DNA from 4 places in the Paraburkholderia bryophila genome. Region 2 is predicted to be linked to each of the others. Evidence: riboswitches for the same ligand, from Rfam matches in the RefSeq annotation. Region 2 holds a riboswitch; each other region holds the start of a gene.
What was found. A riboswitch is a leader RNA that binds a small molecule or an ion and turns the genes downstream of it on or off. The one in region 2 is predicted to bind cobalamin.
Positions count from the first base shown of each region.

Region 1: linked by a shared signal. The riboswitch ahead of GGD40_RS30050 (CbtB domain-containing protein) and the one ahead of cobG (precorrin-3B synthase) in region 2 are both predicted to bind cobalamin.
Region 3: linked by a shared signal. The riboswitch ahead of GGD40_RS33225 (TonB-dependent receptor domain-containing protein) and the one ahead of cobG (precorrin-3B synthase) in region 2 are both predicted to bind cobalamin.
Region 4: linked by a shared signal. The riboswitch ahead of cobW (cobalamin biosynthesis protein CobW) and the one ahead of cobG (precorrin-3B synthase) in region 2 are both predicted to bind cobalamin.

Region 1 is NZ_JACCAS010000002.1:2,018,800-2,026,803, reverse strand. It holds gene GGD40_RS30080 (FUSC family protein) at 1-385, shown strand, start outside; gene GGD40_RS30075 (hypothetical protein) at 746-1,006, opposite strand; gene GGD40_RS30070 (hypothetical protein) at 996-1,289, opposite strand; gene GGD40_RS30065 (DUF6531 domain-containing protein) at 1,289-3,676, opposite strand; gene GGD40_RS30060 (hypothetical protein) at 4,046-4,486, opposite strand; gene GGD40_RS30055 (CbtA family protein) at 5,016-5,747, opposite strand; gene GGD40_RS30050 (CbtB domain-containing protein) at 5,761-5,982, opposite strand; cobalamin riboswitch at 5,969-6,170, opposite strand; gene GGD40_RS30045 (histidine phosphatase family protein) at 6,233-6,835, shown strand; gene GGD40_RS30040 (hypothetical protein) at 6,883-7,338, opposite strand; gene GGD40_RS30035 (alpha/beta hydrolase) at 7,433-8,004, opposite strand, start outside.
Region 2 is NZ_JACCAS010000002.1:3,520,754-3,528,757, forward strand. It holds gene cbiE (precorrin-6y C5,15-methyltransferase (decarboxylating) subunit CbiE) at 1-1,274, opposite strand, end outside; cobalamin riboswitch at 1,359-1,537, shown strand; gene cobG (precorrin-3B synthase) at 1,656-3,182, shown strand; gene GGD40_RS36575 (precorrin-8X methylmutase) at 3,192-3,818, shown strand; gene GGD40_RS36580 (precorrin-2 C(20)-methyltransferase) at 3,819-4,550, shown strand; gene cobJ (precorrin-3B C(17)-methyltransferase) at 4,547-6,352, shown strand; gene GGD40_RS36590 (alpha/beta hydrolase) at 6,393-7,217, opposite strand; gene GGD40_RS36595 (AAA family ATPase) at 7,270-8,004, opposite strand, start outside.
Region 3 is NZ_JACCAS010000002.1:2,748,870-2,756,873, forward strand. It holds gene metE (5-methyltetrahydropteroyltriglutamate--homocysteine S-methyltransferase) at 1-1,142, shown strand, start outside; cobalamin riboswitch at 1,162-1,359, shown strand; gene GGD40_RS33225 (TonB-dependent receptor domain-containing protein) at 1,527-3,467, shown strand; gene GGD40_RS33230 (phosphocholine-specific phospholipase C) at 3,484-5,598, opposite strand; gene GGD40_RS33235 (hypothetical protein) at 5,626-5,811, opposite strand; gene GGD40_RS33240 (putative quinol monooxygenase) at 6,048-6,350, shown strand; gene GGD40_RS33245 (hypothetical protein) at 6,384-6,839, opposite strand; gene GGD40_RS33250 (catalase family peroxidase) at 7,087-8,004, shown strand, end outside.
Region 4 is NZ_JACCAS010000002.1:3,179,223-3,187,226, forward strand. It holds gene GGD40_RS35135 (CHASE2 domain-containing protein) at 1-77, shown strand, start outside; gene GGD40_RS35140 (DUF4136 domain-containing protein) at 114-722, shown strand; gene bluB (5,6-dimethylbenzimidazole synthase) at 755-1,426, opposite strand; gene GGD40_RS35150 (cobyrinate a,c-diamide synthase) at 1,410-2,708, opposite strand; gene cobO (cob(I)yrinic acid a,c-diamide adenosyltransferase) at 2,712-3,314, opposite strand; gene GGD40_RS35160 (cobalamin biosynthesis protein) at 3,311-3,727, opposite strand; cobalamin riboswitch at 4,022-4,300, shown strand; gene cobW (cobalamin biosynthesis protein CobW) at 4,390-5,481, shown strand; gene cobN (cobaltochelatase subunit CobN) at 5,488-8,004, shown strand, end outside.

The DNA of each region.
Region 1 (8,004 bases), 1.5 Mb from region 2:
GGTGTGGAATCCCGATGTTGAGTTGGCTACCGGTTCGCTGCTGTGCTGTCTGCATTGGGCGCGGGTGTTGAGTGATTCGACGCGGCGCGGTGATGCGGTGTCAGAAGGTGTTGCGCTTAACGCGGCGGAAGTTGGAGCGGCGCACGTGGAATCGATCGTGGCGCGGCTCGATTCGTTGATTGCGCGGTATAGCGGCGAGGGTTCTGCGCTGGGTGGGTTGGAAAAACGCGAGGCGTCGGTTGCAGCTGTCGATGTCGATCCGGATGCGGCGCCGGCGCTCGCTCAACTCGACGGCGCGGTCGCGCAGTTGTTCGATCGGTTGACCCAGCCAGCCTCGCAAACTCGGCGGATGTTCAATTGGACGTTTAGAAGTCGGAGCGTTTAACGGCGACTGGCTGGCGTTGTCGTCCTGCAAGAAAGTTGTCCACAGAAAATGTTTGCAAGGCTGTGGATAACGTTCCGGCAACAGGGGCAAGTCGTTGATGGGGTTGGGTTTTGTGGCGGAGGTGCGGTGGTGGGCCTGGGGGGTTGCGGGTTCAGTGCTTCGCTCGCACTGCCCGCTCCTGCTCAACCCCACGCCTCGCTCCTGGCAGTGGCTAACACGACGAAGTAAGTCTGTCCGATAAGCGGGCAATCTCCTGTGCGATTTCCGGGCATCCATTGCCCGAGGGCCGGTAAAGACAGGCCCTCGGGCGAGGAGCGGTCACCGTCCCGAGTGACGGCGACACGAATTGCGACGCTACGGTCAATCGATCGGATGCTGCGTGGCCGTCATGTACGACTTGATGGCCGGCTGACCCAGCGATATTAGATTCAGCATCGCGACTCCGAGTCGACGCGCGAACTCGTCGTCAAGCCTGAAATCGAAGTCGTCCAACGGGATCGGCGCCTTGAACGCTCCCACCAAGAGCGGAGCCAATTTGGCCGGATCAACTAACTGCACATTGAGCCGTTGAGTGTCCTCGTCGTAGTTGAGAACTATCGAACGCAGTCGATCAATCACCATCTTTCCCGTCCTCAGTGTGCGATCTATCGACCGGGTACTGCGAAACGCTTAGGTACGGTTTGATCGAAGGCTGACCCAACGCGATGGTATTTAGCATTCCAATTCCAAGCTGTCGGGCAAATTCGTCGTCAAGTTTGAAATCGTCCTCATCAGCCATAACCACGCCCATCCTCCCCGCGACAAGCGGGGCGAGTTTTCTCGGATCGACGGTATGCACGATTAACTGTTGCAGATCCTCGTTATAAGTCAGCACGACTGCATAGGGCGGATGTTGTTTGGCCATCAATAACCTCTGCAGGCTTGGTATCTAGCGAATGCGTCAGCTCTACACTTCGCGAGAAAGCGAACTCCTCGCGGGCCAGCAAGCGTAGTGCACATATCCTGATCGTACTCAAATTCATCGTGGCACAATTGCTCCCGGCCTTCCCGTCCGCTACATTTAACCATTCCTCCACCACTTCCAGCCCCAAAGATGGCGCCGTAGAGTGTCGACCTCTTCGCGGAACTGGTCAGGTCGGGCACGAGGGCAAGGTACGGAACCTGCGACTGATCACTCGACATCAGTTCACTTGTCTCGCCCCACTTCAAGAGTCTATCGCTTATTGCATCGCTAAAGAGCTTCTCCGTCAGCGTGGCCTTCCAAGTCATATAGCACTCGACACAGGGCTTCGGAGCGAAGGCGTCGGCTTCGGACTTGATCCCTGTGAGACTGGCGGCCGGTGAAACAGGCTCATTGCCCAGCTCCCAGTTGCTGAGCCAAATATCGAGCTCTGCATCACTGATGAACTGCGGAGCACCGCCATTCGTGGCGACCATCGCTTTACGCGTCGATACGGTGCCATCCGCTGCGTAGCCGTAATCAACGGCGAGATACCGCGCCAACCCACCGTTGGCGACGCTAGCCTTCTCGTTGTACTGAAATGACGATACCCGCCCACGCACGTCATAAGCGATGCTTGCCTGACCGCCAATACCTGCTATCTGCGTCGCGCGATTCGCGGCGTCGCGGCCGAGCGTTCGCATCTCCCAACCTGAGACGGCATCCCGCGTCAATGCGATATTGCCTCTCACGTCATAGGCGTAAGTCCAGTCTTCAGTCTTTTTACCGTCGCGAACAACCGCAGCCGACAGAAGGCGTCCTGCCTGGTCGTAACGCGCACCAACCGTCAACTGGCTGCCCGTGCCTACCGCCTGCATCCCGAGTTCGCCGGTCAGGTCCGTCGTCTCACGCTCCGCGTAGCCTGTAACGTTCCCGCCCGAGTCATAAACAAACGCACGGATCTTGTTAGGTGTCGCGACCAGATGCGGATGCAACGAGTCGTCGTCGTTGTACTCGACCGTCGTTACCGTTTTCTTCCCTGAAACCGTCGCAATGGCTTTTGTCGGTCGATTGGCGCTATCCCATGTGTACTGGGTGGATCCATCGGGAGTCTGTCTCTGCTTCAGGTTTCCTGCCGCATCCCACGTGCGCGAGACAGTGCCTTCTGGCGTATCAATCGAACGGGGACGCAACGTGGCCAGATCATCAAACGCGTAAGTACTTGTGCCCGACACATCGCTGACCATTGTCCTGGCGCGACCGTAACTCAACGACGTATTTCGCCGGGTGTCGGGGTGTGTGACCGACACAGCGCGTCCGCTGGCATCGTAAGTCCACGTCACTATCCGCGAACCGGACTCGTCCTTTACTCCCGTCAACGCATTGGCGAAACGAGCATCCTCGTACAGGTACTGCCGAACATAGCCGTCTGGTCCGGTCACCGAAACAAGATTGCCATTCACGTCGTACGCGTATCGCGTGGTATTGCCCAACGGATTAATCAGGCTCGATACCCGATCGTTATTGTCGTATGTCAAACTGATCGACAATCCCCGCTGTGACGTACGATCGATCGGACTCTCGCCGATCATCGCCACCCGCTGCTTATCGTCATACACGACCTCGCGACGCATTCCCGTACGAGTCGTTTCGAATTGGAACTGACCCGTGGTGCCCGAGTACATCTCCGTCGTACCGAGCAACTGGTTCTTCAAATAGTAATTTCCGTCGGCGGCTTGGGTCAGCGAGATCCCGCTATTTCCCGCAACGATCCACGCGTCGCCGCTCCAATTGAACGTCAGCGGTTGCTGGTTTCCTCGATAGACGACAATGTGAGGTACGCTCGCTTTCGCCCCGATCAGGTCGATCCTTCGTTGCCAATTGTTGACCCAGTTACGCCCCATCAGCATCTGCGTAGTGTCATAAGGCTTCGAAAGATACGTGCGCCTGAAAACAAGTGGCGATGCATCACCGCTCGCAAAATCAGCTTCGGACAGCATGACAATGCCTTTTGCCGGCAGCACCGGATCCGCCACCGGACATGACTCGTCGGACTGCGGTGGTACCGGCACGCCACCGCAATAGTCATTTATCCAACCTGATGCATTCGGACAGTTGTAGTAATTTATCGAGTTATACGGATCGTCATCGCCTCTCGACATAGGCGATGTTCCCGCGACCTGGATCGCACAAATCGGACTTCCGGGAATCCCGAGAGACTTCTGATAGATCTGCATGCACTGCTCGTAAGTCGCCGCATTGGCGGAAGCGCCAAACATCAGCAAGCAGGATGCGGTGGATAGACGGACAAGTCCGCTTTTCAAGCTCCTATTGAATTTCCACGCTTTCATGTTTCTCCTTTAGTTTTTTTCGGTCGATGACGGCCGTCACAACTTTTAAGGAGATTGGAATAAACGCCTATCCGACAATTCCTAAATACAAAGCATGGTTGCAATTGAGCGTGTTTTCCTGCCGGACGCCTACGTGATATGTAGGAATGTGAGAACCAAACCGTCAGCAAATTCCACGATCAAAATGGTGTCGCGCAAAGGCACGACGCCACCTCGATCAAATCACGGGCAACTTGCAGAGAATATGATTGAAGGTCGAATCCAGGCTCGAGCCTGGTCGGTGCGCCATCCAGCGATGGCGCGTCGGATTCGCGTCACCGCGTCCTGACGAATGGATTCACAGAACGACGCCCGGATTGGCGAAGACGTCTAGGGGAGCTTACGGTGAGGAGGAAGATCAGATTCCTTGAAGACGTGTCGTAAGTCTGCTCCTCCGATGCGTTTTCCCGCTTCCATGATCATGAGACCGTCACCCGGTTCCGGGTACTTAACAAGCGCCTCTCCATCAAGACGATCGATGTCGAGGGAGTGCAAGACATAACCAGAGCGCGTTTCGATGACGTACGCATAGATGAGCACGGACACTCCCTCATCGATTGCGATCAGATCACGAGCCAATGTTGTGTAACCGCCACCAGGCAAACGATCCTCGTGACTGATCGCCAGGCAGTAGGGCACATTGACCTCACGAACCGTACACGTTTCTATTTGAGCTCTCCAACGGGGTAAATATTTTTCATAGAGCGATTCGTTCACAGTGAGAAGAAATTCAAGTAATTTCAGTTCGTGATTCGCGAAAGGTCGTTGCATAGTTCACCTACTCCAGAATGCGATATGGATGGCGCAAGTCCACGCCACTGCCTCCCTTACATTGCTCGACAATCATCAATCTAGCGCCGGGCTCGGGATAGTCGACAAGCGGTTCACCATCCAATCTATCTACATTGAACACATCGATGACGAGATCCGTTCGTGTCTTTCATCGTCATCCTTATTGGTTGTACTTGTATGCAGCACAAGCACGCTATAAGGAACTCAGCGACGAGAGGATCTGAAAATTCTCAACCTTGTATTTCTATTTTCACCAACTACAGCGCGCTTCTATCAGCGCCTACACGAAGCGTAGGAAATCAAGAAAGGACAAGTCATCCGAAAACCCCAAACGCAAAAAAGCGAGGCCGCCGCACACCGTCATTCGACCGTGCCCAGCGCCTCGCCTTTAAAACTTATCCCCAGATTTTGTTTGCAAGCCTGTGGATAACCTTCCTACAACCGCAGCAACTCCTTGATCGGACTACCTTCTCAAGCGCTGCGCACGGCACACCAGCATCAGCAAAAACTAAACCGCCGCCCGCCCAATCGGGCGCACAAACGCGCTCCGCTCGACCAACGCGCCGAACAGCAGCCCAATGGTGGTCCACATAATGACCTGCATCCCGATCGCGGCAACGCGGAACTTCCACAACAGCACCGCCGGAAACGCCGCCGGCACTTCATTGATCACCGGCATGGAAAGCTGCACAGCGCCAATAATCACGACGAACACCACACCCGCCACAATCGAGCCATTCCACGTACCGAGTTGCACGGCCAACCGGCGCCGCACCTTCAACGAAAACACCATCGCCGCCAGCGAAATCGCGATCATCAAAAAGAACAACCCGGTACGCGCGCCGATCGTTTCAGGGTCGCCGACCGACGGCGGATTCGCTGGATACTTGATATTGGGCACGATCACAATCGTAATGAACGCGCCGAGCGCAAGCCATGCGGACAACGCCCGCGCACTCACCACGCCGACACGTCCATAGGCAAACGCGAACACTAGCGAAAACAACCCGCCAATCGCCGCGCCATACGTCACCACGCCGGTCAGCAAACCCAGGCCCGCCTGCGTCTCACGGCTGACGATTTCCGGCTCAGGGGCTTCGCCCTTCGCGGCATCGGCTTTTTCTTCGAAGGAAATCGCCTGATCGACCTGCGGCTCGCCCACCACTTTGGCGAAGCTGAACGTGAGTAACCCTGCGGCGATGCCTGCCAGCATCCCGCGCACCAACAATTTACCGACCATGTTCAATGCTCCGTTAGTGGCAAGGAAAGCCGAGCAGATGGCGGCCGTCGTGCACGAACTCATGCACGTACATGCCGGGCACCAGCGAGGTAGCACCCTCTTCCGCACCAACGAAGTAAATAGCGAGCAGCAACAGCAAGCCGCCGAATACGATCCACGGCAGCAACTCGCGCAATGGAATCGGCGTGGGCTGAGCAACAGCCGGATTGCCGGAATTGAGAACAGCTTCAGTCATGACGGACATCTCCTGGGGTAACGCGCCCCGATAGTCGATTACAGAGGAAGTGCGCAAAGCTCAGGTCTGGCTTTTGGCAGGAGATGCCAATTACAGTGGCGCGACCGCGCCGGGCTTTCACCGGCTTCTGAGCTTCGCAGTGCCGCTATTCTACGCGTTAAACTCCGGCCTTCGGCAATGCAAAACTAACGCGCGAGTGCATGGCGTCGGTGCCAGCGCCGGGTGCAGGGAAACGTAAGGAACCAACGGTATGGAAATTCGGCTATTACTGATTAGCCACGCCTCGACTGCCGCTATGCGTGCAGGCCGTTTTCCCGCCGCCGACCCACTTGCTCCACTCGACCCACGCGGTCTCGCCGAAATCCAGGCCGCGCGTTCGTCTCTGCCGATCCTCGACGATGCAACCGGCATCATCAGCCCTGCCGGCTGCGCGCGCGAAACAGCCTCGGCCTTGGGCCTGACGGCGACAGTCGACGCGCACTTGGCGGACCTGAACTATGGCAGTTGGCACGGCCGACGCCTCGCCGACCTCATGACCGAAGCGCCGCAAGAACTCGCCGCCTGGACCCGCGACCCGGACGCCGCGCCACACGGGGGCGAGTCGTTCAGCCAACTCGTAATGCGGACAGGGGAATGGCTGGAAACGCTAATCGAACGGACAAGCCACACATCCCAGGCCAACGAGATACACAACGTGGTCGCCGTCACGCACGCACCGGTGCTGCGGGCAGCGATCGTATCCGTGCTCGGCGCTTCGCCCGCGGTGTTTCCACGCATCGAGATCGCGCCGCTTTCGGTGATCGAATTGCGCTGCTCGCGACGTGGCTGGACCTGGTGGCCGGCGTCGCGCTAGCCACCGCGCTTCCGCTCAAAAGGAAACACGCCGTCTACCCAAGCCGATCATTTGCCCGACACAACCAGCCGCAACTTGTTCGAGCCCGTCGGCGCGAGCGTGATCTCGGTCCGTTTGCCCGGCGCACCGACATAAAAGTGCTGACGTGCAGGCGAATTCTGATTGTGCGTCGCCTCGGGCAAACAGGAAGCGACATCGGCCGCGACGGCTTGCAACGCATCCGCGTTCGAGCCCGCGTCGTGGTGCGGCGTCCACATACATTGGTAGCTGCCGTGACCGGCTGAACATTGGGCGTCGTCGCCGTAGGGTTGGGCAACGCCTTTGCCGTCGTCGGGTGTCAGCGAGGACAAGCCGCCCGGCGCGGCCGCCACGATGCGTTTGAGCGCCGCGCAGGGGCTGGGGGCATCGTCGGCATAGGCATTACTGCACGGCAAAACGACGCCCAGCCATGCAGATAACGATGCAGCGGCGAGCGCGGCGGGGAAATGTCGGGTTCTGTTCATGTCGCGTGGTCCTTCGAGAAGTGGGAGCACCAACGCGATCAGGAGTAGCACGGCGCATGCCTATCAAGGCTCGATCAAAATCCCATCGCCCCCATCACGCTGCATCACCGAACAACGCCGCGCGCCCTTGCGGCGACGCAAAAATCCCCTTGGCGTCATGCCCGACACCGTCGATCACCAACGTGCGATGCGCCGCCAGCCCTTGCGGATGCCGCAACGCCATATAGCGCGCGTAAGCGAGTCCGCGCCCCAACCGATGCTCTCCTTGCGTCAACGCCGCACAGGACCGGTCGAGTGCCGGATGCTGCGGATCGCAATCCGCGCCGCCCAGCAGCACCGTGACATCACGCTGCGCATAGCGCGCTTCGAGCAACGCCGCTGCGTCGCCTTCATCGCCCTCTCCATTTGCATACGCGGGCAAATCCTCAAGCCCATACTTCCAGCGATTAAACGACGGACACGCGGCCGCATCGAACATCGCGAATTCACCCGACGCCGCCGGCCGCATCGCATCGAAATACACATACGACGATGGATTCGCCACCACATAGCGCAGCGCAATACCACGCGCCGTGAGCGGCGCATCGCCACGCGCGACCACCGCGTAACGTTGCACCACCTGGCCACCGCCCGAATGCCCCGCGATCACCACCTCGGTCAACGACG
Region 2 (8,004 bases):
GTGGTGCTGGCATCGCTTGCGCTATTTGCACCGCTTGCCTGGCTTCCGCCGCTTGCCACGTCCACCTCACGCGCCGGCTTCACCACCTCCAGCAGCGTGATCGGCAACGCCTGCCGCCACGTATCGAAACCGCCGAGCGGTTGCGCATCCGCCAACGCAATACGCGTCAGCGTGCCGCCAAACCGCTCGCGCCACGCGACCAGCGCCGCCTCGCCCTGCAACGTCACCACATTGGCAACCAGCCGACCGCCTTCGCGCAAACTCGCCCAGCACGCTTCCAGCACGCCCGGCACAGTTACGCCGCCGCCGATGAACACCGCATCCGGCGCCGGCAAGCCCCGTAACGCATCCGGCGCGCGACCGGCCACGAGCTGCAGGCCCGGCACGCCCAACGCATCGCGATTGTGTTCGATAAAGCGCTGCCGTTCCGCGTGGCCTTCAATCGCGATCGCGCGGCACGTTGGATGCGCGCGCATCCATTCAATGCCGATCGAGCCGCTGCCCGCGCCCACATCCCACAGCAACTCGCCGGGCGTCGGCGCGAGACGCGCGAGCGTGATGGCGCGCACATCGCGCTTGGTCAACTGGCCGTCGTGGCGAAACGCATCGTCGGGCAAGCCGACAGTGAGCGGCAGACGCGGCGCACCCTGGGTCGCCCGGCATTCGAGCGCGATCAGATTCAACGCGGCCACCTCGCCCGCGGACCATTGATCCGCGCGACCATCGATCCGGCGCTCCAACTCCCCGCCCAGATGCTCCAGCACGATCATGCGAGTCGCGCCGAAGCCGCGCGCGTTCAGCAACGCCGCCAGCGCCGCGGGCGTGCGGCCGTCCGCGCTCAGCACGAAGACGCGCGCGCCGTGATGCAAGTGCGCGTTCAATGTCGGCAGCGGACGGCCCACCAGCGACACCGTCGCGACGTCCTGCAACGGCCAGCCGAGACGCGCGGCCGCCAGCGACAACGACGACGGCGCCGGCAGCACCCGCAACTCGTCCGCCGGCAGTTGACGCGCGAGCGTCGCGCCGACGCCGAACAGCATTGGGTCACCGCTCGCCAGCACGCACACCGCGCCGCCACGCTCGGCGAGCAACGGCGCGAGATCGAACGGACGCGGCCACGCGGCCCGCCGCGCCGCGAGACGCGCGGGCAGCATCGCCAGATGCCGCTCGCCGCCATACACCACCGACGCCTCCAGCAACGCACGTCGCGCGGACCGCCCCAAACCGGCGAAGCCGTCGTCGCCAATGCCTACCACGGTCAGCCATACCGGCATCCGACCATCCTTATTCTGTATCTTCAAATAATGCGCTGAGCCACGCCGATCAAGGCGTCCAGCCTCGTTATGCTGTTCGAAAAAAGGCATAATACAGCCGCCGGCGCCCTTCGGGGCCTAAGAGGGAACACAGTGTCACTGTGGCTGCCCCCGCAACTGTATGCAGCGAGTCCGCCCGCGCTGCGCGCCACTGGTTCGACCGGGAAGGCCGCGACGGACTTTGACCTGCCAGCCAGGAGACCTGCCGGCGAGACTGTTCGTGCCAGCCAACATCGGGCGGGGTGTACCGATGCCGCAGCAACGCCCGCTTCCAGGCTTGCTCGGGCCACCGCGCGACGCTACCCGGTGTCCGTTTTGAAGCAAGCTTCGTCCTCTCCCGTTATGCATCATGCGGCGCTCGCGCTGCGGCCGTCGGCCTGTCCGGGGCTGCTGCGGATCGTTGTTGCGCGCGACGGAGGGCTGTGCCGGATCAAGCTGCCCGGCGGCGCGTTGAGCGCAGCCCAGGCGCGCGCAATTGCCGATGCGAGCTTGCTGCACGCCGCAGGCGCGATTGAGGTGACCAATCGGGCGAATCTGCAGGTGCGTGGTGTGCGCAGCGGGCAGGAGGCGGCTTTCATCGAGGCGTTGATTAAGGCGGGACTTGGGCCGACCGGCGCGTTGATTGAGGCTGGGCTTGAGCCGAGCGACGCGTTGATCGAGGCGGCGCCTGGGCCGACGCGGAACGTGGCAGCCGCGGAAACTGGCCACCTGGATCCAGCCGCCGCGTACGCAGCGACCACCCTCGCCGCCGATGACGTCCGCAACGTGATGATCAGCCCCGCCGCGGGACGCGATCCGTTTGCGTTGTTCGATACAGGTCCCCTTTGCGCCGAATTACTCGCGCTACTGCAAAGCGAACCGCGTTTCGCGGCGCTGTCGCCGAAATTCGCACTGTTGCTGGATGGTGGCGAACGGCTTGCGCGTATCGATCATCCACACGACGTGTGGCTGGCGGCGACGCAAGGTTCCGATGGCGTGCGGTTTGTCGTTGGCCTAGCGGGTTGCCCGCCTGAAGCCGGATCGCAGCACGCCGACTACACCGGCGCTTTAGCGGCCGTCCGCCCGTCACAAGTCTGCGCGCTGATCCGCGCGTTGCTGCACACGTTTCTCGACCTCGCCGCAGCCGATGCCACGCGTATGCGTCACCTGCTCGCCACCCATTCCGCCGACGCGCTCCTGCACCACGCGCAACGCTACGTCGATTTCCCGCTGTCGCGCGATGCGTCGCTAGTCGACTGGCAACGCGGCACAGCCGCCGACGCGACGCTACGGCTCGGCGCACAAAAACAAAGCCAGCCGGACACATGGCACGCAGGCGGCCAGCCGCCGCTCGGACGCCTCGACGCCGCCACCCTGCACGGCCTCGCCACGCTCGCCCAACAGCACGGCGACGGCACATTGCGCATGACGCCCTGGCAAAGCGTCCTGCTGCCCGACATCGCAACACACGACGTGCCTGCCGTGCTGACGGGCCTAACCGAACTCGGCCTCGCCACCGACCCCGCGCAAGCCATCACGCGTCTGATCGCCTGCGCCGGTTCGACCGGCTGCGCCAAAAGTCTCGCCGACACCAAAGCCGACGCGCTGCAACTCGCGCCGCGCCTGCTCGCCGGCATCGACGTGCATCTGAGCGGCTGTCCGCGTTCGTGCGCCGCCGCGCATTGCGCGCCGTACACGCTGCTGGCGGTCGCGCCCGGCGCCTACGACCTGTATCGACGCGACGGCCAGCCCGGCTTCGGCGCCTGCGTCGCGCACCGGCTAACGATCGACCAGGCCGCCGACACGCTCGCATGCCCGACCGATATCGACGCATCAAGAGACGCCTCCATACCCGCCCATATTGACGACATCCACGAGCGAAACCCATGAGTAACCTCGATGCTTGATTACATCCGCGACGGTCAGGAGATCTATCGCCAATCCTTCGCGACGATCCGCGCGGAGGCCGATTTGTCGCGCATTCCCGCCGACCTCGACAAGCTCGCGGTCCGAGTGATCCACGCGTGCGGCATGGTCGACGTAATCGACGCGCTGCGGTTTTCCGAAGGCGCCGGCTCGGCAGGCCGCGCGGCGCTCGCGCAAGGCGCGCCGATTCTGTGCGATGCGGGCATGGTCGCGCAAGGCATCACGCGCGCGCGCTTGCCGGCGAACAACGAGGTGATCTGCACGCTCACGCATCCGGACGTGCCGTCGCTCGCGCGCGAACTCGGCAACACGCGCTCGGCCGCCGCGCTCGAATTGTGGCGCCCGCATCTGGCGGGCAGCGTCGTCGTGATCGGTAATGCGCCGACCGCCCTGTTCCATCTGCTCGACATGCTCGATGACGGCGCACCGAAGCCCGCGCTGATTCTCGGCTTTCCGGTCGGCTTCGTCGGCGCGGCGGAATCGAAAGCGCTGCTCGCGCAAGATAGTCGCGGTGTGCCCTATGTCGCGATCGAAGGCCGGCGCGGCGGTAGCGCGATGGCTGCCGCCGCCGTCAACGCGCTGGCCACGGAGGTCGAGTAAATGACCGTGCGAGGACGTCTAGTCGGACTCGGTGTCGGCCCCGGCGACCCGGAACTCATTACGCTCAAAGCGCTGCGTCTGCTGAAGGCGGCGCAGGTGGTCGCGTACTTCGTCGCGAAGGGCAAGAAAGGCAACGCGTTCAGCATTATCGAAGCGCATTTGCACGACACGCAGCAGCATTTGCCGCTGGTCTATCCCGTCACGACCGAAGCGCTCGAACCGCCGCTCTCGTATGAAGCGATCATCGCCGAGTTCTACGACGGCGCGGCGGAGATCGTCGCGGGCCATCTGGATGCGGGCCGCGATGTCGCCGTGATCTGCGAGGGCGATCCGTTCTTCTACGGCTCCTACATGTATCTGCACGACCGGCTCGCCGCGCGCTATGAGAGCGAAGTCGTGCCGGGCGTGTGCTCGATGCTCGGTGGCGCGGCTGTGCTCGGCGCGCCGCTGGTGTACCGGAATCAGAGCTTGTCGGTGCTCTCCGGCGTGCTGCCCGAAGCCGAATTGCGCCGCCGTCTCGCCGATGCCGACGCCGCCGTCGTGATGAAACTCGGCCGCAATTTCGGCAAGGTGCGGCGCGTGCTGGGCGAACTCGGTCTCGCGGATCGTGCGCTGTACGTCGAACGCGCGACGATGGGCAACCAGCGCATCGTGCCGCTCGCCGACGTCGATCCGATGGCGTCGCCGTATTTTTCGCTGCTGGTCGTGCCGGGGGAAAAATGGCAAGGATGAACGCACCCGCCATTGTGATTCTCGGCGCGGGCGCGTTGGAAACCGCGCGGCGAATTCAGATGCTGTATGCGGGTAGCCAGGTGTATGCGCTGCAAGGCCGTGTGGCCGCCGACGTGCCGTACACCGAACTCGGCGCGCAATTGCGCGAGCTGTATGCGAGCGGCACGCCGATCGTCGCGTTGTGCGCGGCCGGCATTGTGATTCGTTGCGTCGCGCCGTTGTTGGCGAACAAGGGTGTCGAGCCGCCGGTGCTGGCGGTGGCCGAAGATGGCAGCGCGGTCGTGCCGCTGCTCGGCGGTCTTGCCGGTGTCAATGTAATGGCGCGCGAGATTGCCGCCGCGTTGAACGTGTCGCCCGCGATTACGACGAGTGGTGAGTTGCGCTTCGGTACCTGTGTGCTCAATCCGCCGGAAGGTTACGCGCTGGCGGATATCGGGCAAGGCAAACGCTTCGTGTCGGACCTGCTGGCGGGGGAAAGCACGCGTGTCGAAGGTGAAGCGCCGTGGCTCGACGACGCGCAATTGCCGCGCTCGGCATCGGCGCGTCTCGCCATTCGCGTGACGCCGCGTGCTTGGGATGGGCGTGACGATGAGTTGGTGATTCATCCGCGCAGCGTGGTGGTAGCGGTGAGTGGCGGGGCCGGTGCCGGTGCTGCTGCGGATGGTGCTGCGGGTTCTGCTGCGGGTTCCGCGAGTGCTGGTGTGGCTGCTAGTACCGGGGCCGCGAGTGCATACACATCAAGCGCCGGGATTGCAGCAAACGTACGCGCCGCATTGAACGAACATGGCCTCGCGACGCTTTCATTAGCCGCCCTGCTCGCCGCCTCGGATCGAATGACGGACCCTGCATTGGCCGAAGCCGCCGCGAGCCTGAACGTCCCACTACGCTTCGCCCAAACCCGTCCCGAAGACGGCGCCCCGCCCAGCAACCTGCTGCACGCAGCGTTGCGCCTCCCCTACGAAACCCTGCACGACGACCCCGACGCGGGCGTCGCGCTGGCCCTCACGCCGCTCGCCATCGACGCGAACACGATCGGCATGGGACGCGGCCGCCTGACCGTCATCGGCCTGGGCCCAGGCAGCGCCGAGCTGATGGTGCCCGCCGCCCGCCTCGCGCTCGACCATGCGACCGATATCCTCGGCTACGAGACCTACGTGAAAATGGCCGGCCCGTTCCGCGCCGAACAGCGGGTCCATGGCACGGATAATCGCGAGGAATTGCAACGCGCGCGTCACGCATTCGAACTGGCCAGCGCGGGACGTTCCGTGGTGATGGTGTCGTCGGGTGACCCGGGCGTATTCGCGATGGCGGCCGCGGTGCTCGAAGCGCTCGAAGCCGCTGCGAACGACGCGTGGTCCGCGGTCGAACTCGCCATCGTGCCTGGCGTGTCAGCAGCGCTCGCGACCGCCGCGCAAGCCGGTGCGCCGTTGGGTCACGACTTCTGCATGCTGTCGCTGTCGGACAATCTGAAACCGTGGAGCATCATCGAAACGCGCCTGCGGCACGCCGCCGAAGCGGATCTCGTGATGGCGTTCTATAACCCGATTTCGCGCGCGCGTCCGTGGCAACTGGATAAGGCGCTGGATATCGTGCGGGCGTATCGCGCGGCGGCGACCCCGGTGGTGCTGGGACGCGATATCGGCCGGCCCGGCAGCACGCTGCGTACGGTCACGCTGGGCGAACTGCGCTCGTCCGACGTGGATATGCGCACGATGGTGATCGTCGGTTCATCGACGACGCGGCGCTTTGCGAAAGGTGTTGAAGGTGGCGAATGGGTTTATACGCCGCGATGGTATGAGTGAGACGGGATGCGCTGGCTGATACAAAAAACCAGCCGCCGCGTCATCGCTTCATCCCTTCGTTCAACGCGCGCATCTGTACGCCGTCAGCCCGCGCCAGGTCGTCGAGAATCGTGAAGTGATTGCACGCCGGCAACGGCACGAACGCAACCGTTTCGCCCGCCTGCCGGCAGGCCGCCACATAGTCCTCCGAATGCCGGACCAGTTCCGGCAACTCCGCAGTACCGACCGTGACCGTCATCGGTACGCCTTTGCCGATGTGTCGCATCGGGCTATAAGCCGCGATTTCAGCGGGCGTGAGTTGCAGTTTGTCGTTGAGCCATGACAGCGCAATCGGTTCGAGATCCACCAGCGCGCTGATCGGCATGGCGTGGACCACTGATTCGTGCGCCCGGTACAGCGCGCTCAATTGGCCGCCCGCTGAGTGTCCCGCGAGGCAGATCGGACCGCGCGTGCCGAGTCCGTCGCGATCGGCCGCGAGCGCGGCGAGCAACGCGTCGATCTCGCCGACGATCTGCGTCATCGACGCCTCGGGTGCCAGCGTGTATTCGGCCAGCACGACATTGAAGCCGCAACCCAGCGGCCCGCTCGCGACGAACGCGAAATCTTCCTTGCTGCGGGCCTGCCAGTAACCGCCGTGGATGAATACGAAAACCGGCGCGTCGGCCTGCCCGCACGGTAGCCAGTCGAAGCGTTGGCGCGGCAGCGGCCCGTAACGAAGATCGCGCCGGCATGGCACGGCCTCATACAGCGCCGTGCTGCGCGCTTGAAAGTTGAGCATGCGCTCGGCGACGTCCGCCACCGCCGCCACGTTGTCGTAGGCGGCGCGCAATGCCGTTCGATCCATGCCACGGTAAAGCTCGGTCATGATGTTCCTGAATGATTTACTGCCTCGGTGCCGGACGACACGCTTAAAAAGCCTAGACCGCCACCTTCAAATCGTCGATAGCCCGTTGCCGCACGCCCAGATCGTCCCACAACTCCGGATGACAGGTGAACACCAGAATCTGATGCCGCGTGGCCGCGTCGAGCAACGCGCGCTTGATCGCATCGCGACGCGTGGCGTCGGTGTGCACGGCCGCGTCGTCGAGCATCAGCAAAGTAGGACGGCCTGACGCCTTCAGCAGGTCCGCGTAAGCGAGCCGCGTCAGGATGCCGAGTTGCTCGCGTGTGCCGAAGCTCAGCGCGTCGAGCGTATCCGCGCGGCCGTAGCGGTCTAGCGTCGCGGGACTCAGATCGTCGCCGAGCGCGATCGTCGATTGCGGGAAAATTCGGCGCAAGTAATAGCCGAGCCGCTCGGTCAACGGTGCGCGCAATTGCGCGACCGCTGAGTCGCGTTCGTCGACGAGTACTTCGTCGAGCAAACTCAATGCGCCGGCCCGCAGGCTCAACTCTTCCTTGCGACGCGTGGCCTGTTCGACGCGCGCCTCCAGCGCCGCCAGCCGTTCACCGAGCCCGGACGCGCCGACGGTTTCCAATTGGCTGCGCAACTCCGCGATCCGCAACTGACGCTGATGCTGTTCTCCACGCGCGAGATCCGCCGACGCGCGATAACGCTTCGCCTCCGCCACCGGATCGTCGAGCCGCGCCGCCTGCAATTCGCGCTCGCGTGCTTCGTGCTGCTTGCGCTGCGCGTCGACCTGGACGCGCTGTTC
Region 3 (8,004 bases), 770 kb from region 2:
TGTTCAACGTGCTGGTGCAACGGCGCGTCGCTACCATTACCGACGCGATGGCGGACCGCAAGAGTCCGTTCGCCGACCGTAGCCGCGTGCAGCGTCACGCGTTGAAATTGCCGTTGCTGCCCACCACGACGATCGGCTCGTTTCCGCAGACGCCGGCCATCCGGCAGGCACGCGCGGCGTACCGGCGCGGCGAACTTCGCGCGCTCGACTATCTCGAGCGGATGCGCGCGGAAACGGCGAGCGTCGTGCGCAAACAGGAAGAACTCGGGCTCGACGTACTGGTGCATGGCGAAGTGGAACGCAACGACATGGTCGAGCATTTCGCCGACAAGCTGTGGGGCTACGCGTTCACCGAAAGTGGCTGGGTGCAGAACTACGGCTCGCAGTGCGTCAAGCCGCCGATCATTTACGGCGACGTCTATCGTCCCGAACCGATGATCGTGGACAACGCCTGTCATGCGCAGTCGTTGACCGACAGGTTGGTGAAAGGCGTGCTGACCGGTCCGGTCACGCTGCTCGAATGGTCGTTCGTGCGCGACGACCAGCCGCGCTCGACCACGGCGCTGCAACTGGCGCTGGTGATTCGCGATGAAGTAATGGACCTTGAAAAAGCCGGCATCCGCATCATCCAGATCGACGAGCCGGCGTTCCGTGAAGGGCTGCCGCTGCGTCAGGCTGACTGGCCCGCGTATCTCGACTGGGCGACCCGCGCATTCCGGATCGCGGCGGGCGGGGTGTCGGACGCGACGCAGATTCATACCCATATGTGCTATTCGGAGTTCAACGACATTTTGCCGTCGATCGCCGCGCTGGATGCGGACGTGATCACGATCGAGACGTCGCGCTCGTCGATGGAACTGCTCGATGGTTTCGGCGAGTTCGCCTATCCGAACGGAATCGGCCCGGGCGTGTACGACACGCATTCGTCGCGCGTGCCGAGCGTTGAAGCGATGCAACGTCTGCTGGAGCGTGCCTGCGAGGTGATTCCTGCCGAGCGCCTGTGGGTCAACCCGGACTGCGGTCTGAAAACCCGTGGCTGGCCCGAGACGGAAGCCGCGCTGACCAATATGGTGCAGGCCGCGAAGGCCTTGCGGCAGAAACTTGTTGCGTCCGAGGTGACGTCCGATCTCACGAACAATTGACGGACGGCACTGCCAGTCGTTACGCTTGCGCCCTGATGGTTCCCCTTACCGGGATCAAAAGGGAACGCAGTGACGCGCAGCAATGCGCCGAGTCTGCGGCTGCCCCCGCAACTGTAAGCGACGAGTTCGCGCCACTCATGACCACTGGGAGACCGGGAAGGTCGGCGCAGAACGGCGACTCGCGAGCCAGGAGACCTGCCATCGACCGAGGTCTGCGCAGCCGCATCGGGCGGGGTGTCCCGATGCGCCAGCACCGCTCCATGCGGTCGCTCGTTGCAAAGACAGCCTAACCTCAGGACCTGTCATGTCCACCAGCACGTTTCAAAACGCTCCACTCGCGGGGGCGTTGTGCCTTCGCCTTTCCGCATCAGGCATTGGCTCACTATGAAGTTCCGTCATCTCCTCGTTACGTCCGCGCTGACGGTTTCCTCAGTTTCCGCATGGCAAACGGCTCACGCCGCGGACGACGCGTCGCTGTCGCCCGACGCCCAACAGCCGGCTCAAACCACGCTGCCGAACATTCTCGTGACGGGCGATACGCAGCATCTGCCGCAATCGTTCGATCAACGCTATGCGTCGACGCAAGTCCTGAACAAGGCGGATCTGGACCGTCTGTCGCCGGCTGATCCGAGCATCACGCAAGCGCTGGCTACGTTGCCCGGCGTCACCGTGTCGCAAAACGGCGGACCGGGCGCGACGGAGGCCGTCAGCATTCGCGGGTCGAGCGGCAGCCAGGTGGCGGTGTTTATCGACGGGATCCGGGTCGGTTCCGCGACGACGGGTCAGGCCTCGTGGGCCGATCTGCCGACCTCCGCGTTCGACCGCGTTGAGGTGATCTCGGGGCCGGCGGCCGCTTCGTTCGGCGCGGACGCGGTGGGCGGCGTCGTGCAACTCTTCACGAACCATGCGGCGAATCAGCCTAACCGGACCACGGTCTCGGTAGGCGGCGGTTCGAACAAGACGTTCGACACGCAAATCCGCACCTCGGGCAGCCTTCCGTCCACGGGTCCGCTGTCGGCCTTGTCCGGATTGACGTACTCGCTGGGCCTGCACGACTACAACACCGCGGGGATCGACGCTACCAAACCGTTCGCGTACGGGCACGAGGACGGCCGCAATCCGTACCACGCGCAAGACGTGGACGCGCGGCTCGGTTATGCGCGCGACAACTGGTCGATCTCGACCTTCGCGCTTTATCACAAGTCCACGTTCTCCTACGACAACGCCGGGGGCGATAACCAGCAGCTCGATCATCAACTGACGACGGGTATCGCGCTGCACGTCGATATCACGCCGTACACGCAGTTCGACCAGTCGGTCGGCTACGCGAACGACCGCCAGTTCCTCTACGCGAACGACCCGACCCTCGCCACCGATGAAATCGACTCGACGCGTTTCAGCACGTCGACTTCGCTGACGCATCAGGAGCACGGGCATACGCTGTTCGGTCTGCCGTTGTCCGGCGAGACGAAGCTCGCTTACGACTTCTCGCGCGAGCAGGCCTTCCTGCCGATCGATATTCCGTCGGGCGTGCCGGCTCGCAACGATTCGGCGGTTTCGCTGCATCAATCGGCCGTGCTCGGGGCGTTCACGCTGTTCCTCGCGGGCCGCCACGAGATCGTGCAGGGGCAGTCGGTCAATACGGGCAACGTCGCGCTCGCTTATGCGATCACGCCGGTTTATACCGCGCGTGTTTCGTATGGCAACGCGTTCCGCCTGCCGACGTTCAACGATCTGTATTACCCGGGTTTCTCGAACCCGAACCTGTCGCCCGAACGCAGCGACACGGTCGAAGCGGCGCTCGATGCCACCACGTCGATCGGCACGTTCACGGCCGCGTTGTACGACACGCGGGTGCATGACCTCATCACGTACGACCCGGTGACGTTTGCTCCGGTGAACGTGGGGCGCGCGCATATTCAGGGTATCGATCTGTCGTACCGTGGCACGCTCGGCCGCTCGACGCCGGTGAGCCTCGCGATCGGTCTGCTGAATCCGCAGGACGTCACCGACCGCACGTGGCTCAATCGTCGCCCACGTCAGACGGTTAGCCTGAGCGTCGATCACACGTGGGACGAGTTTCATCTGCACGCGCTGAGCACCGGCGTGACGCTGCAGTACGGCGGCTCGACTTACGACGATCCGGCGAATACGACGTATCTGCCGTCGTACGCGACGGTCGGTCTGCGTGCCGCTTACACGGTCAATTCGCATCTGACGTTGTCCGCGTCGCTGACGAATCTGTTCAATCACACGTACTCGACCGCGTATGGCTATAACACGTTGGGTCGGACGGCATTCGGCAAGCTGGCGTATACGTTCTAGCGGTTTAGCCGTTAAATCAGATCGCTGTCGTCACCGGCGCAACCGCGGCTGGATCCGTAATACTCGGCTTGCCGGTTTCGACGTGGCCTGCAATACGCCGCACCCAGTTCGCGTTCCCCGCGACCGTGAACTGAAAGTCATACCACTGGCTGTTGCACGACAGGTCCCAGTGCGCCTCGGCAGTTTTCCCCGCCGGCACGGTCAGCGTTTGCGGCGGCGTGCCGTACGCGACGTCGGTGGCGGTGACCGTCAGCGGCGTGGTCCCCGCGTTGGAGAGCGTGACGTAGACGTTGCCGTTCGCCACGTCGTAGCAGGTCACCACATCCGGTTTCGCCGCCGCGTCCGCGACAGCCGTCCCGCCGAATCGCCGGAAATAGCCGTTCGGGCCGTACACGTTCACCCTGTAGTTGCCGTTCGCATCCAGCGCCCATGTATCGGTCAACTGCTTGCCGGCTTCGACGGTATAGCGGCGCGGCATGGCGGTCGGGTCGCCCGTATAGACCCAGAAATGCGCGCCCTGCGTGCCGGTGTTGGCGAACGTCAACGCGTAGCCTTGCGCTTGCAACTGGCCGTTCACGTGCAGTTCGTACGGTAGCGCGCGCGCCGGTCGCGTGCCCGGTTCCTGTGCGGTCACCAGTTGTTGCACGGTGCTCGCGGGGGCGGCTTGCGCCGTCGGCCGCGCGCACTGCATGTCGGCTTGCGAGACATAGGTCGTCGTGTTCGGCAGGGACGGCACGGTCGAGTCCGACTTCGAAAAGTCGAGCGCGGTGGTCAGGTCGCCGCAGATCGCACGGCGCCACGGCGAGATATTGGTTTCCATCACGCCGAAACGCTTCTCGATGAATTGCAGCACCGACGTGTGATCGAACACCTGCGAGCAGACGAAGCCACCCTTCGACCACGGCGACACGACCGTCATCGGCACGCGCGGGCCGAGGCCGTACGGCAGGTTGTCGGCGGTGTAGGTGCTGGCCTGGGTCGCGGTCACGACGTTGTGACGTTCGAGCGAAATGTCCACCGTGCTCATGCCCGAGCCCGGCACTGTCGGCGCTTGCGGCGGCACGACGTGATCGAACAGGCCGTCGTTCTCGTCGTACATGATGAACAGGACGGTCTTGCTCCACACGTCGGGATTCGACGTCAGCGCGTCGAGGATCGTCGAGATGTAGTTCGCGCCGTACAGCGGCGTGAATTTCGGATGCTCCGAATAGGCCGCCGGCGGCAGCAGCCACGACACTTGCGGCAACGCGTTCGCCTGCACGTCGGCCTTCAACTGCGTCAGCGAGCGCGTGCTCATGCCGCGGTTCGCCAACGACGAACCCGCCGGCGCGTTCACGAAGTTCTTGAACGCGGCCAGCATGTTGGTGCCGTAATTGCCGGAGAAATTGTCGAAGCCGGTGCCTTGCTGATAGACCTGCCACGAGACGCCGGCCGTTTCGAGCCGCTCGGGGTAGGTGGTCCAGTTGAAGGGCTGTAACTGGATGGCGTCGAACTGGTTGTCGATGTAATCGGTGTTGTCGAGCAGCGGGCCGCCGCCGGTGGCCAGCGGATCGACCATCCCCGTCATCAGATACATGCGGTTCGGGTGCGTGTTGCCGGGGATCGAGCAGAAGTAGTTGTCGCAGACCGTGAACGCATCCGCGAGCGCGTAGTGGAACGGAATGTCCGCGCGCTCGTGATAGCCCATCGTCATGTTGGTCTTCTGCACCGCCCATTTGTCGGCGCGGCCGCTGTCGATCGCGCCGTGCGTCGTGGCCCACGTATGCGGCAGACCGCCGATACATTGAGCGTTGATGCCCGGATTGGTGGTGTCGTAACGGAACGGCGCGATCACCTTGGTCTGATCTTCCTGGCGCGGCTGGAACCACACCGGCTGACCGTTCGGCAGCGTCACCGGAAAGCGGTCGTTATAGCCGCGCACGCCGCTCAGGTGACCTAGATAATGGTCGAACGAGCGGTTCTCCTGCATGAAGACGACGATGTGCTGCACGTCCTGGATCGTGCCGGTGACCGAATTCGGCTCGATGGCCAGCGCCTTGCGAATCGACTCGGGAAACAGCGTGCTGGCGGCTGTCGCGCCGGCAAGTCCGGCGGACAGCTTCAAAAAATCTCGACGGGTTTTGGTGGCCATGCGAAGGACCTAATTGGAATTCAGATGTCAGGAGGCGGGCGAGACGGTGCCCGGAGGACAGCTCATGTGCGTATTGGCGACGGGGGTATTGCCGCACGCGGATTTCGCCACCGGGGCGGCCGACGGCGATACGTCGTCACCGCATGCGCCGAGCAGCGCGGTAGCGGCAATCAGGCCGGCGAACGCGAGTGGACGGAATGCCAAACCCGGCATGAGTGTCTCCATGAAATTGACTGAGGGGACGCGAGCGCGCATCGGCGAACGCGGCTCATTGGTGTCCGCGATGCCGAGAAGGTAATTTCCAATTATTACGTGCGAGTGTCTCGTGAATAGAGAGATGGTTTTTTTTGACTTCGCGATTGATGAACTGAACTGCTGATCCGTTAAGATCAATTGGGTTGCGCGAGCAATGTTCTTCAAAAAACTATTCGAATACCGAGGAGAAGTTGATGGCCGGTGAAGTCATGCTGATGATTCTGATTCAAACGAAACCCGGACGAGGCGCTGAACAACTGGCGGCGTACCGTCAATTGGCGCCGATCGTTCGCGCGGAGGAGGGGTGTAGGCAATATGACTTACACCCGGTCGCGGGCGACGAGGATCGTTTCGTCCTGCTCGAAAAGTGGTCGTCGAAAGAAGCGCTGGCGGCGCACGATGTCACCGCTCATATGATCGCGGCGGATGCGCATAGTCCTACGTTCAGAGCTGGGCCCGCGACGGTGTTGCAGCTTGGAGCGACGAGCGTCGCGTAGGTTCACCGACGACTGGCGGCCGGCTCGATGCGCTTACTGACCCGACGCATGCGTCCGGAGAAACGCCGCATATCCATTCTGAGCGTTGATGATTTTCTCGGCGCACTCGTCATAGTCCGAACCCTTCTCGTTGTCCGCTCCGTACATGTTGCGGCATTGAGCAAAGAGGGTGAGCGTGGCGCCCGTGCCCTTCGCGTCACGGGTTGCCGAAAGCGCGGCCTTGCCTGAACGGGACGGCACGTCGGTCTCGATCGCGACGGCGTCGGCGCGCGTCACGGTTGTGTCGGAATGTTGCTCGATATAGCGTTTCGTCAGCGCCCACGCGGCGTCGCAGTTTGCCGGGGTGCAATTGACCGTGGCATTGCGTTGGGCAGCGGTCAGGCTTGCCTCGTTGTGGACGAATTGCTGGGCTTGCTGAGCCTGCTTTTCAGCCGACGAGCAAGCCGTGAGAGCGAGCGCAACGAGCGCAACGGTAGCGATCTTTTTCACGAGCGAGCCTTCCCTGGCGATGGTCGAGCGCGATTATAGCTGTGCGCCGCCAGCAATCGCAGAATCGGACAGGAAGCCTCGCAACGCCACGGGCGGGGCACAGGCGCACCGTCGTGGCGTCGAATGGCGGTGAGCGGCGGCGGATGGCGACGAGCGGCAGTGAATGAGCGTAGTCCCCGGATCGATGGCACTATGCTCGTCAGCTTGCCGGACTTTCACCCAGCCGAATCCAGATCGGGAGAGATCGATGGCCGACAGACCGACTTCCAGCGCGTCCCCCGTTCGTTCGCTGGTACTGATTGCAGTCGTGGTGGCCGCGCTGGTCGCGGCCTTCGCCTTTACGGCCGGCTGGCTCTCGCCGGGCCGCCTGACGCCCGCCAGGATCGTCAACGGACTGGCGCCCCCCGGCGGCCCGACGCTCGGCTTTCGGCGCAATCATGCGAAGGGCATCTGTTTTACCGGCAGCTTCGAATCGAACGGCGCGGCATCGGCCCTGTCGACGGCACCGATGCTGGCGCCCGGCTCGTATCCGGTCACCGGACGTTTCAACCTCGCCACGCCGGACCCCAAAGCGCCGGACGCCGCCGTTCGGGTGCGCGGCCTCAGCTTGCGCATCGTCGCGCCGGACGGGCGCGAATGGCGCACCGCGATGATCGATGCGCCGTTCTTTGCGGTCTCCACACCGCAAGCGTTCTACGGTCTGCTGCAGGCTTCGGCCAACAAGCAAGACCCGGACGCCATGAAGAATTTCATCGGCGCGCATCCGGAGTTCGGCGCGTTCGTCGCGTGGGCCGGGAGTGCGCCGTGGACGGCTTCGTACGCGGAAGAGCGCTACAACAGCCTCAATAGCTTCATCTTCACGAATGCCGCGGGACAGGACCAGGCGGTGCGCTGGTCCTTCATTCCCGCCGCGCAGCCCGAGGCCGTCCCGCACGATCAGTTGAAGGCGCGCGACGCCGACTTCCTCGCCGCCGACATCACGCAACGGGTCCACAGCGCGCCGCAACGCTGGACGTTGGTCTTCACGCTCGCCAATCCCGGCGACCCGACCGCTGACCCGACCAAAGCCTGGCCGGACGATCGGCGCAAGGTGGAGGCGGGTACGCTGGTGGTCAATGCCATCGAGCCCGAGGCCGACGGGCCGTGTCGCGATATCAACTTCGAT
Region 4 (8,004 bases), 340 kb from region 2:
AGGGCACCGCGTTCACGATTGAGCTGCCGGCGCTCGACGACGCGCAATCCGAGGCGTCCGAGTTGCGGCGCGCCTGACACGACGATGAATACGCACTTTATTGAAGCGAGAAGATGGTGAAAGCGATCCTGATCTGTGCCGCGCTGGCCGCGGCGAGTCTCACCGGTTGTGCGGGCCTGAGCGCCGACGTGCACACCGCCCACGCTACGGATGCCGCGGCGGCGCTGCAAGGCGAGCGGACCTATGCGCTTGAGCGCATGCCGTCGCAGGATGCCAGCGCGGATCATCCGCAATTCGAAAGCTTGCTGCGCGACGTGTTGGCGAAGCGGGGCTTCGCCGAGACGCCGGGCAAATCGGCGCGTTATCTGTTGTCGGTCGCGTACGACACCCGGCCGGCGGCGATCGGCGTCGACGTGAAGGATTGCGCGCCGGGCGATTGCGGCCATCAGCCGGGCGCGCCGTTCGCGCTGTTCGGCGGCCCCGCCTACCGGCATGCGTTGACGCTGAGGTTTTTCGAGCGCACGACCGGCCAGGAGGTCTACAAGGTCAGCGCGGTCAGCAGCGATCGCGACGCCGATCCGCTGCACGCCGCCCCGGCGCTCGTGAAAAGCGCGCTGGCGCAGTTGCCGTTCGCGGCGCCGGCGGACTGGCACGTGAAATTGCGCGAGGATAAGACCAGTGGCGTGCCGGATGTGGTGTCGGTGAAGCCGCTGCAGCCGTAACGCGTGGAGTTTGCTGCAACGCTACAGCAGCCTCATCGCGCCCCGCTGACGGGATCCTCTCCCTGTTCCGGCCAGCGGTTTTCAAACACGCATTCCGCGAGCGGCATGCGGCTCGCCCAGCGCTCCGTTTCAAGCATCGGCTCACTATAAAACCGGTCGACGTGGCCGAGACACAGAATCGCCACCGGCCGCGCGCCCGTCGGCATATGCAGCAGCGTGCGAACCGTGTCGACGTCGAACAGCGACACCCAGCCCATCCCCAGTCCTTCCGCCCGAGCGGCCAGCCACATGTTCTGGATCGCGCATGCAACCGACGCAAGGTCCATCTCCGGCAGCGTACGGCGGCCGAAAATATGCCGCTCGCGGCCGTCCATCAGCGCCATCACCAGCAGTTCGCCGCATTCCAGCATGCCTTCCACTTTCAGCTTCATGAACTCTTCGCGGCGCTTGCCGAGCGCGTCGGCGGTGGCGAGCCGTTCGCTTTCGACGGTGGCGTGCAACGCCGTGCGCAACGTCGGATCGGTAATGCGCGCGATGCGCCAAGGCTGCATATAGCCGACGCTCGGCGCGTGATGCGCCGCGTCGAGCAGACGCTGCAGCACAGCCGGATCGACCGGATCGCGCACGAAGTGGCGCATGTCGCGGCGTTCATAAATGGCGCGGTAGACGGCGTCGCGCTCGGAATCGTTAAAAGGCGTTGCCATGGAACAGGGCGGCCGTGAAGGCCGGGTTGGAGGGCCAGTAAGCGTGCATATAGGTTGCCACGATGGCGCCGTGACGATATAGGGCTTCGCCCGATGTCGCGCTGTTCGGCCGCGTGGCGTGGTGCAGCGGCGTGAGCGGCGTGCTCAGCTTCGAGTAGTGAAACGTGTGGCCCGTCAGCGCGCCGTGCGGGCCGTCGAGCTGTTGCATGCCGAGCGCGGTGAAGCGCGTTTGCATCGTCGCGTGACCGGGCAGCAGGCCGAGCATCGGCGTGCTGGTGCCGTGCGTGTCGGTGAGCTGGTCGAGCAGGTACAGCATGCCGCCGCATTCGGCGACGACCGGCTTGCCGGCCGCCACATGCGCGCGAATGCTTGCCGCGCTGCGCGTGTTGCTTGCGAGCGTTGCCGCGTGCAGTTCCGGATAGCCGCCTGGCAGATAGAGGGCATCGGCATTCGGCGGGAGGGCTTCGTCGGCGAGCGGCGAGAAGTCGGCGAGGCGCGCGCCGAGTGCTTCCAGCAGCGTGAGGTTGGCCGGGTAGATGAACGAGAACGCGGCGTCGCGCGCGATCGCGATCGTTTTGCTTTCCAGCAGGCGCGGCAACTCGGCGGCCGACGGTGGGCCGAACTCGACCGGCGGCGGCAGCACGGCCAGCGCGGTTTCGCCGAGCGTGTCGGCAGCGCGATCGAGGCGCGCGTCCAGATCGTCGATCTCGGACGCCTGGTGCAGACCGAGGTGGCGATCCGGCAACTGGATTTCGTCGCTGGCGGCAATGTGGCCGCACCAGCGCAGCCCGGCCGGCAGCGCTTCTTCAAGCATCTGCGCATGCCGCGCGGAGCCGACGCGATTTGCGAGCACGCCGTAAAACGGCACCTGTGGCCGGAATTGCGCAAGACCGAAGGCGACCGCGCCGAAGGTCTGCGCCATCGCCTTCGCTGAAATCACCGCGAGCACCGGCACGCCGAACGCGGTGGCGAGATCGGCGCTGCTCGGCGTGCCGTCGAACAGGCCCATCACGCCTTCAATCAGGATCAGGTCCGCTTCGGCCGCCGCCTGCGCGAGCAACGCGCGGCACGCGGGCTCGCCGACCATCCACAGATCGAGCGACAGCACCGGCGCGCCGCTCGCGCGCGCCAGAATCATCGGATCGAGAAAGTCCGGGCCGGTCTTGAACACGCGCACGCGCTTTCCCTGGCGCCGGTGATAGCGCGCGAGGCCCGCGGTGATCGTGGTCTTGCCTTGTCCTGAGGCGGGCGCGCTGATGAAGAGCGCCGGGCACGCGGACATGGCTTAAAACTCCACGCCGCGTTGCGCTTTCACACCTTGCTCGCGGTACGGATGCTTGACGATGCGCATTTCGGTGACCAGGTCGGCGGCTTCGATCAGCGCGTCCGGCGCGTGACGGCCGGTCACGACCACATGCAGCATCCCGGCGCGCGCGTTCAACACGGCGAGGACTTCGTCGAGGGGCAGGTATTCGTACTTGAGGACGGTGTTCAGTTCGTCGAGGATCACCATCTGGTAATCGCCGCTTTCGATCATCCGGCGCGCTTCGTCCCAGCCTTTGCGCGCGGTGGCGATGTCGGCGTCGCGATTCTGCGTGTTCCACGTGTAGCCGTCGCCCATCGTGACGAAATCGCAATGGGCGATCGCGCCGAGGAAGTCGCGCTCCGACGTATGCAACGCGCCCTTGATGAACTGCACGACGCCCAGCCGCATGCCGTGGCCGAGCACGCGCACGGCCATGCCGAACGCGGCCGTGGTTTTGCCCTTGCCGGTGCCGGTATTGACGATCAGCAGACCTTTTTCGACGGTGGCCTGGGCCTGTTTCTTTTCGTGGCCTTCGCGCCGGCGCTCGGTCATCCGTTGATGGGATTCGGGGTCGGTTTTCATGGCAGGTCCTGTTGTTGGATGGCGCGGTCGGTGGATGCGGCGATAGCCACGGTGACACCGGCATGGATCGTCTTGCGGACGATAAGGCGGGCTCGCGACGCCGGCGGTTCGGCCGCCCCAGCCAGCAGCGCGCACGGCTCACACACACCGTCCACGCCGAGATGGGTCTTTGCCGCTGCCGAGTATGTTTCTACCGGCACCGCCGCGATCTGCTCGCGGCTGAAGAAAACCAGCGGCAAAGCATAGCGTGTGCAGAAATCAAGTAAACCGGCTTGCTGCGATTTAGTGTCGATCGAAGCGACGACCCGGATCTGATCGAACCGATACGTGCCGAGCGCGGCACGCACGGCCGCTTCGATCTGTTCGGCCGAACTATGCAAGCGGCAGCCGATGCCGACACTTAGCGTTTTCATTGGGCATTCGCCGTGATTCGCGGCAATGCCGACATCGACGCCGACTTCATTTCGCCGTTGAGCCACGCGCGGCTCATCTCGGCGTGCATCACGTCGTCAGCGGATTGGAAGGACGAAATAGGCAGAAGCGTCTGAGGTCCGGCATCGAGGTCATGCAATACAACTAACTCCCGTTTAACTGCACATGCGAACGCATGGGCAGGCACCAAACGCGCGCATACGATAGCACACGACACCCCGCCCGATAAGCCTTCGCGGCCGGTGTTTCCTTGACGGCGGCGGGCCGCGGGCCTACACTCGCACGCACTTTTGGTGCTCGTGTGCGCGCTCTCGCGCACGCAGTTAAACGGGAAACAGGGTGCCCGCCTGCAAAGGACCGGGTCAACCTGTGCTGCCCCCGCAACGGTAAGCGAAATGTGGCGTCCGGTTCAGTCTCCGGCGTCGCGGAGCCGGCTTCAATGTCCACGCGCAAGGCCGCGTCGGCATGTCACCACTGGGCGAGAAACTCCTCGCCCGGGAAGGGGAAGCGGCGCTTTCGCCAGCCCGGATACCGGCCAGAACATGCAGAACGAACGCCGCGGGGATGCGGCGTGCGCTCATGACCTCCGCACAAAACGAAACGCGCCGGCGTACCCGTGCAACTCCTACGGATGGACCTCACGATGCAAACTCAAATGCGCAAGATTCCCGTCACCATCGTCACGGGCTTTCTCGGCAGCGGCAAGACCACGCTGCTGCGGCACATTCTTCAGCATGCGGGCGGCAAGCGCATCGCGGTGATCGTCAACGAGTTCGGTGAACTTGGTATCGACGGCGAAATCCTCAAGGGTTGCGGTATCGGTTGCGACGAAAACGGCGTCGAGACCGAAGGCCAACTGTATGAACTGGCGAACGGCTGCCTGTGCTGCACGGTGCAGGAAGAATTCTTCCCGGTGATGGAAAAGCTCGTGGAACGCCGCGGCCAGATCGATCACGTGCTGATCGAAACCTCCGGCCTCGCGTTGCCCAAGCCGCTCGTGCAGGCGTTCAACTGGCCGCAGATCAAGAACAGCTTCACCGTCGACGCGGTGGTCACGGTGGTGGACGGCCCGGCTGCCGCGAGCGGCCAGTTCGCCGACAATCCGGTCGCCGTGGACGCGCAGCGCCAGGCCGATCCGAATCTCGATCACGAATCGCCGCTGCACGAACTGTTCGAAGACCAGTTGTCCGCGGCCGATCTGGTGATCCTGAACAAGACCGATCTGCTCGACGACGCGCAGCAAGGCGCGGTCGAGGCCGTGATCCGCGAGGAGATTCCGCCGCAAGTGAAGATCGTGCGCGCACACATGGGCCAGCTCGATCTGCATACGTTGCTCGGGCTCGAAGCGGCGTCGGAAGAAACGATCCATTTGCGCCACGACCATCACGGCTCCGCTGAAGATGCCGATCACCATCACGACGAATTCGATTCGGTGGTGGTGCAGGCGGATGCGCCGTCGCGCGAAGCGGTGATCGCCGCGTTGCAGTCGCTCGTCGAAACCAACACGATTTACCGCGTGAAGGGTTTCGCCGCGCTGCCGGGCGCGCCGATGCGGCTGGTGATTCAAGGCGTGGGCCGCCGCTTCGACAGCTATTTCGATCGACGCTGGCAGGCCGGCGAAGGCGGCCGCAGCCGCTTCGTGCTGATCGGCGAAGACCTCGACCAGGCCGCGCTGCAACGCGCGTTCAACGTCGCGCTGGGCGTCTCGACCCGCCACGAAGCGCAACAGGCGTAAGCGCTCATGCATCTGCTGCGCACGACGCCGGGCGGTTTTGTCGACGATACGCAAGGCGTGATCCGTATCGATCAGCAGCCTGCCGAGATCGTCGTGCTCAGCTCCGCCGACACCACGCTGTCGCTGCTGGCGAGCGTTTTTCCACGTCTGGGTGAAGGCTTTCCGAGTCTGCGGCTCGCGAACGTCACGTATCTGCGGCAGCCGGCTTCGGTCGACTTCTATGTCGAAGACGTGTTGCAGCATGCGCGCGTGGTGGTGGTCGATCATCTCGGTGGCGAGGCGTATTGGCCTTACGGCATCGAGCAGGTGGTCGCGCTCGCCGAGCGTAAGCAGCAGACGCTTGCGATGTTTTCCGGCGACCTGCAGGAAGATCCGAATCTACTGGCGCGCAGCACCGCAGACGCCGATCTGTGCCATCAGTTGTGGCGCTACCTGCGCGAAGGCGGCGCGCAGAATGCGGAAGCGTTTTTGCGCTGCATCGCGCACCGCACGTTCGGCTGGGGACGTGAACCGGCGCCGCCGCGCGCGTTGCCCGCCGCCACGCTCTATCACCCCGAGCGCGATACGCCGAGCGTCGCCGATTGGCAGGCGCGCTGGCGCGTCGGCGCGCCGGTGGCCGCGATCCTGTTCTACAAGGCGCATCTGCAGGCGGCCAATACGGCAGTGTTCGATGCGCTGATCGACGCGCTTGAGGCGCAAGGGCTCAATCCGCTGCCGGTCGCGATTACGTCGCTGAAAGATGCGATGAGCCGCGACGTCGTGCAGTCGTTGTGCGCGCAACATAAGGTCGCGCTGGTGCTGAACACGACCGCATTCGCCGCGTCCGCGATCGACGATCCCGAGCCGCTCGCGCTCGCCGGCGACGCGCCGGTGCTGCAGGTGATCCTGAGCGGCGGCAATCGCGAGGACTGGCTGAAGGACAACCAGGGCCTCAATTCGCGTGATATCGCGATGCACATCGCGCTGCCGGAAGTGGACGGGCGGATCATCACGCGCGCGATCAGTTTCAAGGGTCTGGCCTATCGTTGTCCGCACACCGAAGTCGATGTGGTCCGCTATCAGCCGGATCTCGAACGCGTGGACTTTCTTGCCGAACTGAGCCGCCGTTGGTGCCGTCTCGGCACGCTCGATAACGCGGACAAGAGACTCGCGCTGATTCTCGCCAACTATCCGATGAGCGAAGGGCGGATCGGCAATGGCGTCGGGCTCGATACACCGGCTTCGGTGGTCGGCATTCTGGCGATGCTGCGCGACGAGGGTTATCGCCTCGCCGATTTACCCGCGGACGGCGGCGCGCTGTTGCGGCAGCTCACCGAAGGCGTGACCAACGACCCCGTGGTGCGGGATTTGCGGCCGGCGTTGCAAAGCCTCGCGCTCGACGACTATCTGATTTACTTCAACGCGTTGCCCGCCGATGCGCGCGAGGCATTGAACGCGCGCTGGGGTACGCCCGAGCAGGACCCGACGTTGCGGCGCGGCCGTTTCATGATCGCGGGATGGCGCTGCGGACAGGTGTTCGTGGGCATTCAGCCGTCGCGTTCGCGCGAGCAGGGCGACTACGCGAGCTATCACGACGCCGAACTCGTGCCGCCGCATGCGTACCTCGCGTTCTATTTCTGGCTGCGTCATCAGTTCGGGATCGACGCGGTCGTGCATGTCGGCAAGCACGGTAATCTTGAATGGCTGCCCGGCAAGAGCGTCGCGCTGAGCGAGGCGTGCTGGCCCGATCTGATTCTTGGGCCGATGCCGCATCTGTATCCGTTCATCGTCAACGATCCGGGCGAGGGCAGCCAGGCGAAGCGTCGCGCGCAGGCCGTGATCATCGATCATCTGATGCCGCCGCTCACGCGCGCCGAAACATACGGGCCTTTGCAGGACCTCGAACGCCAGGTCGACGAATACTATGAAGCGCTGATGGTCGACCCGCGCCGCTCGAAGCTGTTGCGGAGCACGATTCTGGCGACCATCGTCGAACATAAGCTGCATGAAGAACTGAGTCTCGCGGCGCCGAACGGGCAGGACGCGGAAGATACGCTGCTGACGCGCGTCGACGCCTGGCTGTGCGAGTTGAAAGAAGCGCAGATTCGCGATGGTTTGCACACGTTCGGCCAATCGCCTGACGGTGTGCAACGGCGCGATACGTTGCTGGCGTTGGGGCGCTTTCCCGTCGGTGACGGGCAAGGCGGCAAGGCTGGGTTGATCGATGCGCTGGCCCGCGATCTGCGGATGGATCATCTGTTCGATCCGCTGTCGGTGGATTGGTCGGCGGTGTGGGACGGGCCGCGTCCTGATGTGTTGCAGCGCGTGAGCGACGCGCCGTGGCGGCATTGCGGCGATACGCGCGAACGGCTGGAATTGCTCGCGGCGGAGATGTTGCGGGGCGTGTGTGGGGATTGTGTTGATCGCGGCGATGGCGACGCTCGCGCCGAGGTGGATTTAACGCCGGCCGCTGGCGGTTTGCCGCAAGCGGAGCGTGTGATCGAGCGTCTGCGCAACGATGTATTGCCTCGCCTCGACGCGTGC